Variovorax paradoxus: one gene and its partner. Each later gene encodes a partner of the first gene's protein in a complex. Links are inferred from orthologs where the notes say so. Each region holds a gene or a part of one and is shown on either strand. Other genes may lie near its edges.

What was found. The genes of interacting proteins can lie anywhere in the genome.
Region 2: the proteins of mfd (region 1) and uvrA are in contact, whole or in part, in a crystal structure (PDB 4DFC), measured with the Escherichia coli proteins. The link is inferred for Variovorax paradoxus from one-to-one orthologs.

The regions. Positions count from the first base shown.
Region 1 is NZ_JAUSXL010000002.1:4,515,359-4,521,991, forward strand. The notes cover bases 1,475-5,535. They hold mfd (transcription-repair coupling factor), read right to left. Parts: upstream 5,158-5,535; coding sequence 1,675-5,157; downstream 1,475-1,674. Other genes in these bases: serB (phosphoserine phosphatase SerB), read right to left, coding at 1,475-1,678. Also shown: QFZ47_RS24880 (Ldh family oxidoreductase), read right to left, coding at 1-665; more of serB, read right to left, coding at 968-1,474; ispD (2-C-methyl-D-erythritol 4-phosphate cytidylyltransferase), read left to right, coding at 5,542-6,255; ispF (2-C-methyl-D-erythritol 2,4-cyclodiphosphate synthase), read left to right, coding at 6,252-6,633. UniProt on the Escherichia coli protein: Couples transcription and DNA repair by recognizing RNA polymerase (RNAP) stalled at DNA lesions. Mediates ATP-dependent release of RNAP and its truncated transcript from the DNA, and recruitment of nucleotide excision repair machinery to the damaged site.
Region 2 is NZ_JAUSXL010000002.1:2,315,096-2,318,816, forward strand. It holds uvrA (excinuclease ABC subunit UvrA), read right to left. Parts: upstream 3,345-3,721; coding sequence 201-3,344; downstream 1-200. Other genes in the region: QFZ47_RS14635 (DMT family transporter), read right to left, coding at 1-150; ssb (single-stranded DNA-binding protein), read left to right, coding at 3,504-3,721. UniProt on the Escherichia coli protein: The UvrABC repair system catalyzes the recognition and processing of DNA lesions. UvrA is an ATPase and a DNA-binding protein. A damage recognition complex composed of 2 UvrA and 2 UvrB subunits scans DNA for abnormalities.

The DNA of each region.
Region 1 (6,633 bases):
AACAGCACCTGCGGGTTGTTCGACGGCTTGCCGGCGGCGTCGATCAGCCACTCTTCCGCAAAAGTCTCGCCGGCCGCGCGCTTGCGATTGCTCATGCCGTTGGTGGTGATGGAGGCCGAGATGTCGACCATCACGCCGCCTTGCGAGAGCGGAAAACCCATGGCCAGCGGATTCGGCGTGAACACGGCCTGCGTGCCGCCGAAGGGCGCGACGCTGGCGGTGTTGGGATCGGAGCAGGCGAGCAGCATCAGCATGTCTTCCTGCAGCGCGCGCAGCATGTAGACGGCGAGGCAGGCGATGTGGTGGCTTCGGCGGATCACGAGCGAGGCGGTGCCGAGTTCGCGGGCGCGCGGAATCAGCAGGTCCATGCCCTGGTCCATGAGCCAGGGGCCGGGCAGGCGCTTGCCGTCCCAGAGCACGGCGGCGGGGCGGTCCGACAGCACCTCGGGCGTGCCGCCCGGCGTCATGCCGCCCGATTCGATCTCCTTCACATAGCCGGCCAGCAGCGCGAGGCCGTGCGTGTCGTGGCCCAGCAGGTCGCCTTCGACCAGGGTGCGGGCGACGCCGTCGGCCATCGGGGCGGCGAGCCCGGCCTTCTGCAGTAAGGCGCTGGCGTAGTCCTTGAGCGCGTCGGCGCGGTAGAGCGGGGCGGTTGTGTCAGTCATCTCGGGTCTCCATCAAGCTGTTTTCTGCGGGGGTGCTTGCGTGTGTGTTCGTTTGGATGCTGTTGTTCAGGGCGTGTGCACAGGCCACCGGGTACGCCCCTCCTTGATTTCGCTGCGGGGAGCACCCGGTGCCCTGTGCACGATGGGCGCTGCTGTTGTGCTGGCTGATCAACCACCGCTCTGAATAACGATCACGTCGATGGGGTGCCTTGCGCAGCGAAATAAAGGAGGAGCCCGAAGGGCGGGGGACATTCGCGGAGCAAGGTACCCCGTCGGCGTGATCGCGCCCTGAAACGAAGTTCTCACTCCATGAGCTCCAACAGCCGTTCAAGCCCGCCTTCGTTGATGGCCACCATGGCCTGTTCGCGGACTTTCGGTTTCGCGTGGTAGGCCACCGAAAGACCGGCTTCGCCCATCATCGGCAGGTCGTTCGCGCCGTCGCCCACGGCAATGGCTTCCTGCGGCGAAATGCCCAGCAGGGATGCCACCTCGAGCAGCGTGCGGCGCTTCTCGGCGCCGTCGCAGATGTCGCCCCAGCTTTGCTGCACCACCTGGCCGGTGAGCTTGCCATCGGCCTCGTCGAGCAGGTTGGAGCGCGCGAAGTCGATGCCCAGGCGGTCCTTCACGCGGTTCGCAAAGAAGGTGAAGCCGCCCGACACCAGCAGCACCTTGAGCCCTGCCTTCTTGCAGGCGGCCACCAGTTCGGTTGCGCCGGGGTTGAGCTTCAGCCGCTGGTCATAGACCTGCTGCAGCGCTTCGACCGGCACGCCCTTCAGCAGCGCCACGCGCCGCCGCAGGCTTTCCTTGAAGTCCTTGATCTCGCCGCGCATCGTGGCTTCGGTGATCGCGGCTACCTCGGCCTTTTTGCCCACGGCATCGGCGATCTCGTCGATGCATTCGATGTTGATCAGCGTCGAGTCCATGTCGAACGCGATCAGCTTGAAATCGGCGAGCACGAGCGGCGGCTTCACGCGCTGGATGACAAGGCCGGGAGAGATTTCTGTAGCGCTCATGCGGGAACGATTTCCTTGACGATGGGTTGTCCGAGGCTGCGCAGCACGTCGCGCACCATCTGCGCACGCTCCTTGGGCTCTTTCAGCTCGCGCTCGATGCGCAGCTTCTCGTTGCCCGCGAGCTTGATGTGCTTGTTCTTCTGGATCAGGTGAATGATCGCCATCGAGTCGACCGGCGGATCTTTCTTGAAGGTGATGTGGATGATGCCCGGCGCCGCATCGACCTTGACCACGCCATAGGGCCGCGCCAGCACGCGCAGCCGGTGCGTGTCGATCAGCGTCTGCGCCTGCGGCGGCAGCTTGCCGAAACGGTCGACGATTTCTTCGAGCAGCGTGTCGATCTGCTCCGGCGTCTTCGCCGTGGCCAGCTTCTTGTAGAACGACAGGCGCAGGTGCACGTCGCCGCAGTAGTCGTCGGGCAGCAGGGCGGGCGCGTGCAGGTTGATCTCGGTGGTGACCGACAGCGGCGCCAGCAGGTCGGGCTCCTGTCCGGCCTTGAGCGCGCGCACGGCTTCGCTCAGCATCTCGTTGTAGAGCTGGAAGCCGATCTCCATCATGTTGCCGCTCTGGTTCTCGCCCAGCACTTCGCCGGTGCCGCGAATTTCGAGGTCGTGCATCGCGAGGTAGAAGCCCGAGCCCAGCTCTTCCATCTGCTGGATGGCGTCGAGCCGCTGCGCCGCCTGCTTGGTCAGGCCCTCGGTGTCCGGCACCATCAGGTAGGCATAGGCTTGGTGGTGCGAGCGGCCGACGCGCCCGCGCAGCTGGTGCAGCTGCGCCAGGCCGAACTTGTCGGCGCGGCTCATCACGATGGTGTTGGCGGTCGGCACGTCGATGCCGGTCTCGATGATGGTCGAGCACAGCAGAAGGTTGTAGCGCTGCGCCACGAAGTCGCGCATCACGCGCTCCAGCTCGCGCTCGGGCATCTGGCCGTGGGCCACGGCGATGCGGGCCTCGGGCAAGATCTCTTCGAGCTTCTGGCGGCGGTTCTCGATGGTCTCGACCTCGTTGTGCAGGAAGTACACCTGCCCGCCGCGCTTGAGTTCGCGCAGCACGGCTTCGCGGATCACGCCGGTGCCTTCGTTGCGAACGAAGGTCTTGATGGCCAGGCGGCGCTGCGGCGCGGTCGCGATCACGCTCAGGTCGCGCAGGCCTTCGAGCGCCATGCCCAGCGTGCGCGGAATCGGTGTGGCGGTGAGCGTGAGCACATCGACCTCGGCGCGCATCGCCTTCATCGCCTCCTTGTGGCGCACGCCGAAACGGTGCTCCTCGTCGATGATCAGCAGGCCCAGGTTCTTGAACTTGATCGACGGCGACAGCAGCTTGTGCGTGCCGACCACGATGTCGACCGTGCCCTCGGCCAGGCCCTTGGCTGCCGTGTTGATCTCCTTGGTCGAGCGGAAGCGGCTCATTTCGGCCACCTTGACCGGCCACTTGGCGAAGCGGTCGACCAGCGTCTGGTAGTGCTGCTCGGCCAGCAGGGTGGTGGGCGCGAGGAACGCCACCTGCTTGCCGCCGGTGATCGCGATGAAGGCGGCGCGCAGGGCGACTTCGGTCTTGCCGAAGCCCACATCGCCGCAGACCAGGCGGTCCATCGGCTGCGGCGAGATCATGTCCTGCACCACGGCGTGGATCGCGGCCTTCTGGTCGGCGGTTTCCTGGAAGCCGAAGTCGTTGGCGAACACCTCGTAGTCGGCCGCCGAATAGCGGAAGGCGTGGCCTTCGCGCGCGGCGCGGCGGGCGTAGATGTTGAGCAGCTCGGCGGCCGAGTCGCGCACCTGTTCGGCAGCCTTGCGCTTGGCCTTTTCCCATTGGCCCGAGCCCAGCCTGTGCAGCGGAGCCTCGTCGGCGCTGACGCCGGTGTAGCGGCTGATCTGGTGCAGCTGCGACACGGGCACGTAGAGCGTGGCCTTGTCGGCGTACTCCAGGTGCAGCATTTCCTGCAGCAGCGGCTTGCCTTCGGCATCGACGCCCTGGCCCAGGTCCATGTGGATCAGGCCGCGGTAGCGGCCGATGCCGTGCGCGGTGTGGACCACCGGATCGCCCACGTTGAGCTCCGACAGGTCCTTGATCAGCGCCTCGACGTCGCTGACCTGCTCTTGCTTCTTGTTGCGGCGGCGCGTGGTGGGCGCGGTTGCGAACAGCTCGGTCTCGGTGACGAGGTCGATGCCTTGCTCGCGCCACGCGAAGCCCGAGGCCAGCGCGGCGGTGGCGATGCCGATCTTCTCGTCGGGCGAGGCTTCGAACTCGGCCAGCGAATCGAAGGCCGGCGGGCTCACGCCGCTGGCGCGCAGGAAGTCGAGCAGGCTTTCGCGCCGGCCTTCGCTTTCGGCGATCAGCAGCACGCGGTGCGGCGTGGCCTTGATGTGGGCCTTGAGGCCGACCAGCGGATCTTCGGCGCCGCGCACCACGGCGAAGGGCGGCAGCCTGTCGAACTCGGCGTAGGGCGTGTCGGTGGCGACGTCGCCTCGAATGGCCAGTTGGGCGTGCGGCTTGGCGCGCTGGTAGAACTGCTCGGCGCTCAGGAACAGCGCCTCGGGCGGCAGCGCGGGACGTTCGGGGTCGCCCTGCACCAGCCGGTAGCGCTCGTTGGTGTCCTGCCAAAAATGCTGGAACGCGGGTTCGAGATCGCCATGCAGCACCACGGTGGCGTCCGCCCCCAGGTAGTCGAACACCGTGGCCGTTTCGTCGAAGAACAGCGGCAGGTAGTACTCGATGCCGGCGGTGGCCACGCCGTTGCCCATGTCCTTGTAGATGCGGCTCTTGGTCGGGTCGCCCTCGAGCAGTTCGCGCCAGCGGCTGCGAAAGCGCGCGCGGGCGTCGTCGTCCATCGGGAACTCGCGGCCCGGCAGCAGCCGCACTTCGGGCACCGGGTAGAGGCTGCGCTGTGTGTCGGGATCGAAGGTGCGGATGGAGTCGATCTCGTCGTCGAACAGGTCGACGCGGAACGGCACCGGCGAGCCCATGGGAAACAGGTCGATCAGGCCGCCGCGCACCGCGTATTCGCCCGGGCTTACCACCTGCGTCACGTGGCTGTAGCCGGCTAGCGTGAGCTGGGCCTTGAGCTTCGATTCCTCGAGCTTCTGCTTGGCCTTGAAGTGGAAGGTGTAGCCGGCCAGGAAGGCCGGCGGCGCCAGCCGATAGAGCGCGGTGGTGGCGGGCACCAGCACCACGTCGGCCTCTTTCTGGCTGATGCGCCAGAGCGTGGCGAGCCGCTCGCTGATCAGGTCCTGGTGCGGGGAGAAGCTGTCGTAGGGCAGCGTTTCCCAGTCGGGGAACAGGGCGCAGCGCAGTTCGGGCGCGAAGAAGGCGATTTCGTCGATCAGCCGCTGCGCGTCGTTGGCGTCGGCCGTGAACATCGCGGTGGCGCGGCCTGCGGCCTTCTCGCGCATGCCCAGCTGCGCCAGCAGCAGGGCATCGGCCGACAACGGAGGACGCGGCAGCGTGAATCGCTTGCCCGCCGTGAGGTGGGGGAGGTCCATGGAATGCCTAGGGTCTGCTCACACTATGCAAGGGGTCGCGTTGCTTCGCAAAGGGGTTGGCTGCAAGGCGCCCGCGCGCAGCAAGGCTCGCGCCTTGCAAGTGCGGGCAACGCCGCAGACGGCCCCTTTGCGAAGCAACCCAAAGGGAAGCTCGCCACAGCCCGCTCCTCGGCGTTGCGCTCCTTGTGCGTGCGGACGCACGCACGGCGTCACGCGCCTTGATGGGCGGGCTGTGGCGAGCTTCGCGACCCCTTGCATAGTGTGAGCAGACCCTTATGAAAATGCACAACACCCCGCGCCGGCTGGCGAGGGGTGTGCGAAGCGGTCGATTCTAGAATGGCGGCCCCTTATCCGCTTGCCGGCCGTTGGCTCGTGCCGCACCCCATGTCTTCTTCCCGACTTTTCGTGCTGATTCCTTGCGCCGGTTTCGGCCACCGTGCGGGTGGCGTTCTGCCCAAGCAATACCAGCGGCTCGCGGGATCGTCCATGGTGGCCCATACGGTGGCCGCTTTCCGCTCGCTGGCGGGCCGATTTGCCGGCTTGGCGGTGGTGGTGTCGCCGAACGACCGCGAGGTGCAGACCGCGCTGCCGCGCTTTCCGGTCGACAACGAATTTCTGTTGCGCGTGGGGGGCGTCACGCGCGCGGCCACGGTGCGCAACGGCCTCGCGGCGCTGCGGCAGAAGGGCGCCGGGGCGCATGACTGGGTGCTGGTGCACGACGCGGCGCGCTGCCTTGTCACCTCGAGCCAGATCGAGGCGCTGATCGCGGCCTGCGAGCACGACGCCGTCGGCGGCCTGCTGGCGCACCGGCTGGCCGACACGCTGAAGGTGTCCTCGGCCGACAGCCGCGTCTCCCAGACCCTTTCGCGGGCCGACAAGTGGCTGGCCCAGACGCCGCAGATGTTCCGCATCGGCATGCTGCTCGATGCGCTGGAGCGAACCGGCGACGCGGTGACCGACGAGGCCGGCTCCATCGAGGCCATCGGCCTTTCGCCGTTGCTGGTGCCGGGCAGCGCGCAGAATTTCAAGGTGACTTTCCCCGAGGACTTCGCACTGGCCGAAGCGGTTCTGCTCGGCCGCAGGAAGGCCATGCCATGACGGCCGCATTCAATATCCGCGTGGGCGAGGGCTGGGACGTTCACCAGCTGGTGGCGGGGCGCAAGCTCATCCTCGGCGGCGTGGAGGTTCCGCACACGACCGGCCTGCTGGGGCATTCGGACGCCGACGTGCTGCTGCATGCCATCACCGATGCCTTGCTCGGCGCGGCCGGCCTGGGCGACATCGGCCGGCACTTTCCCGATACCGACGCGCAGTTTCGCGGTGCCGATTCGGCCGTGCTGCTCGGCGAGGCGGCGCGCCGCGTGCGCGCCGCGGGCTGGGAGGTCGGCAATGTCGACAGCACGGTGATCGCGCAGGCGCCCAAGCTGGCGCCGCACATTCCGGCCATGTGCCGGCGCATCGCCGAGGTGCTGGGGC
Region 2 (3,721 bases), 2.2 Mb from region 1 along the record:
CAGCACGGGCAGGCCGAGCCAGATCGAGATCGCGCGGAAGCCCAGCGGCGGATAGTCCGCCACGCCGAGCTTCATCACCGGCCAGTTGAACCCCCATGCAAGGGTCAGGAGAACGAGCAGGACGAACTGGCGCGATGTGAAGGAAGGCATGGGCCGCGATTGTGGCGCGGCGCGCGCATTCGTGCAGGAAGCAGGCGCCGCTACAGCAGCCGCTTGAGATAGCGCCCCGTGTGGCTCGCCTCGTTCGCCGCGATGTCCTCGGGCGTGCCTTCGCCCACCACCGTGCCGCCGCCGGCGCCACCTTCGGGGCCCATGTCGATCAGCCAGTCGGCCGTCTTGATGACGTCGAGGTTGTGCTCGATCACGACGATGGTGTTGCCCGCGTCGCGCAGCTGGTGCAGCACCTTCAGCAGCAGCTCGATGTCGGCGAAGTGCAGGCCGGTGGTCGGCTCGTCGAGGATGTAGAGCGTGCGGCCGGTGTCGCGCTTGCTGAGCTCCAGCGCGAGCTTCACGCGCTGCGCCTCGCCGCCCGAGAGCGTGGTGGCCGACTGGCCGAGCTTGATATAGGAGAGGCCCACGTCGAGCAGCGTGCGCAGCTTGCGCTCGATGGTGGGCACGGCCTTCAAAAACTCGTGCGCGGTCTCCACCGTCATATCGAGGATCTGCGCGATGTTCCTGCCCTTGTACAGAACCTCGAGCGTCTCGCGGTTGTAGCGCTGGCCGTGGCACACCTCGCAGGGCACGTACACGTCGGGCAGGAAGTGCATCTCGACCTTCACCACGCCGTCGCCCTGGCAGGCCTCGCAGCGCCCGCCCGCCACGTTGAAACTGAAGCGGCCCGGGCCGTAGCCGCGTTCACGCGCGGTGTTGGTCTCGGCCATCAGCTCGCGGATCGGCGTGAACAGGCCCGTGTAGGTGGCCGGGTTGCTGCGCGGCGTGCGGCCGATCGGGCTCTGGTCGACGTTGATGACCTTGTCGAAATACTCGATGCCCTCGACCGATTCATGCGCGGCGGGTTCCTCGTGCGCGCGGTAGAGCGTGCGCGCCACGGCGGTGTAGAGCGTGTCGTTCACCAGCGTCGACTTGCCCGAGCCCGAGACGCCCGTCACGCAGGTGAGCAGGCCGACCGGGAAGGCCACGCTCACGTTCTGCAGGTTGTTGCCGGTGGCGCCGACCACGCGGATTTCCTGCAGGTCGGTCTGCGAGGCCAGGTGCGCCGCTTCGCGCGCGGCGCGCCGTTCAGCCGCGGGGCTCGCCGGAAAGCGCGAGGCCTTCTTGCCCTCATTGAAGGCGGGCTTCTGCACGACCGGCAGCCAGGCGGTGCGGCGCCTGGGCACTTCGATCTTCTTCGTGCCGGAAAGGTACTGGCCGGTCAGCGAATCGGGGTTGGCCGCCACCTGGGCATAGGTGCCCTGCGCCATCACGCGCCCGCCGTGGATGCCCGCGCCGGGCCCCATGTCGATCACGTGGTCGGCGGCGTGGATCATGTCCTCGTCGTGCTCGACCACGATCACGCTGTTGCCGATGTCGCGCAGATGCTTGAGCGTGCCGATCAGCCGGTCGTTGTCGCGCTGGTGCAGGCCGATGCTGGGCTCGTCGAGCACGTACATCACGCCCGTCAGGCCCGAGCCGATCTGCGAGGCCAGCCGGATGCGCTGCGCCTCGCCGCCCGAAAGCGTCTCGGCGCTGCGGTCCAGGCTCAGGTAGTTGAGGCCCACGTCGTTCAGGAACTTCAGCCGCAGGCCGATCTCGCGCACCACCTTGTCGGCGATGTCGGCCTTGGCGCCGCGCAGCTTGAGCGTCTGGAACCAGGCGAGCGAATCGCGCAAGGTGAGGTGGCTGAGTTCGAAGATCGCCATGCGCGGCGGCTCGCCGCCGTCTGCGGGGCGCGCGGACTCATCGACCAGGAACACGTTGCGCGCCTCGGGCCGCAGCCGCGAGCCGCCGCAGTCGGGGCAGGGCTGCAGGTTGCGAAAGCGCGCGAGGTCTTCGCGCACCAGCACCGAATCGGTTTCGCGGTAGCGCCGCGTCATGTTCGGAATGATCCCTTCGAAGGGATGCTTCTTCGTGAGCTTCTTGCCCGCGAAGTTGCCCGACTCCATGGTGTAGTTGAACTTGATCTCTTCGGCCGCCGAGCCGTGCAGCAGCACCTGCTGCACCGAGGCGGGCAATGATTCGAAGGGCGCGTCGACGTCGAACTTGTAGTGCTTCGCAACGCTCTCGATCATGCTGAAGTAGTAGCCGTTGCGGCGGTCCCAGCCCTTGATGGCGCCGCTTGCGAGCGAGAGCGAGGGGAATGCGACCACGCGCGCCGGGTCGAACACCTCGCGATGGCCGAGGCCGTCGCAGCTCGGGCAGGCGCCCACGGGCGAGTTGAACGAGAACAGGCGCGGCTCCAGCTCCGACAGCGAGTAGTGGCAGATCGGGCAGGCGAACTTGGCGTTGAACAGGTGCTCCTTGTCGGGCGCGCCCGCAGCGCCATCGGCGCTGCCTTCCGGCCTTGTGCCCAGCTCCAGCGCGATCGCCCGGCCTTCGGCCAGCCGCAGCGCGGCCTCGAAGCTCTCGGCCAGGCGCTGCTGCATGTCGGGGCGCGCGCGCAGTCGGTCGATCACCACGTCGATGTCGTGCTTCTCGGTCTTCTTGAGCTTGGGCAGGTCGTTGTATTCGTAGGTTTGCCCGTCGACGCGGAAGCGCACGTAGCCGGCCGCCTGCATTTCGGCGAAGAGTTCCAGGAATTCGCCTTTTTTCTCGCGCGCCACCGGCGCCAGGATCATCAGCCGCGGCTCGTCGGCGATCGCGAGCGTGGCGTCGACCATCTGCGACACCGTCTGCGCCTGCAGCGGCAGATGGTGATCGGGGCAGTAGGGCGTGCCGGCGCGCGCGTACAAGAGGCGCAGGTAGTCGTGGATCTCGGTCACCGTGCCCACGGTGGAGCGCGGGTTGTGGCTGGTGGCCTTCTGCTCGATGCTGATCGCGGGCGACAGGCCCTCGATCACGTCCACGTCGGGCTTGTCCATGAGCTGCAGGAACTGCCGCGCATAGGCCGACAGGCTTTCCACGTAGCGCCGCTGCCCTTCGGCATACAGCGTGTCGAAGGCGAGGCTCGACTTGCCCGAGCCCGACAGGCCGGTGATCACCACCAGCTTGTTGCGCGGAATGTCGAGATCGACGTTCTTCAGGTTGTGGGTGCGCGCACCGCGGATGCTGATGCGCTGCTGCGCAAGCACCGCGCCGAGGTAGGTGTCGCGTTCGCGTTTCGCGTCGCGTGCGCTTTCCTCGTCGGCGGCGAAGTCTTCAGTGGCTTTGGAATTCAAGGGGGCGATCGTCCGAGGGCAACCGGACATGATAGTCCGAGCGGCATGTCATGGCGAGCGGGCGGGTTGCAGCGGTTTGACGGAGGCGGTGCTTCGGAGGTGCCCGGCGGCGGCGCCCGGGCGGCCGGCATCGGGCACAATCTAGGGTTCTCTTCCTCCTCCTTCATCTACTTATCAGGGGCAGTGCACATGGCATCGGTCAATAAAGTCATAGTCGTCGGCAATCTGGGGCGCGACCCCGAAATGCGTACCTTCCCGAGCGGCGACCAGGTTGCGAACGTTACCGTGGCCACCACCGATCGCTGGAAAGACAAGCAAAGCGGCGAAATGCGCGAAGCCACCGAGTGGCACCGCATCGTCTTCAACGGCCGCCTGGCCGAAATTGCGGGCCAATACCTGCGCAAGGG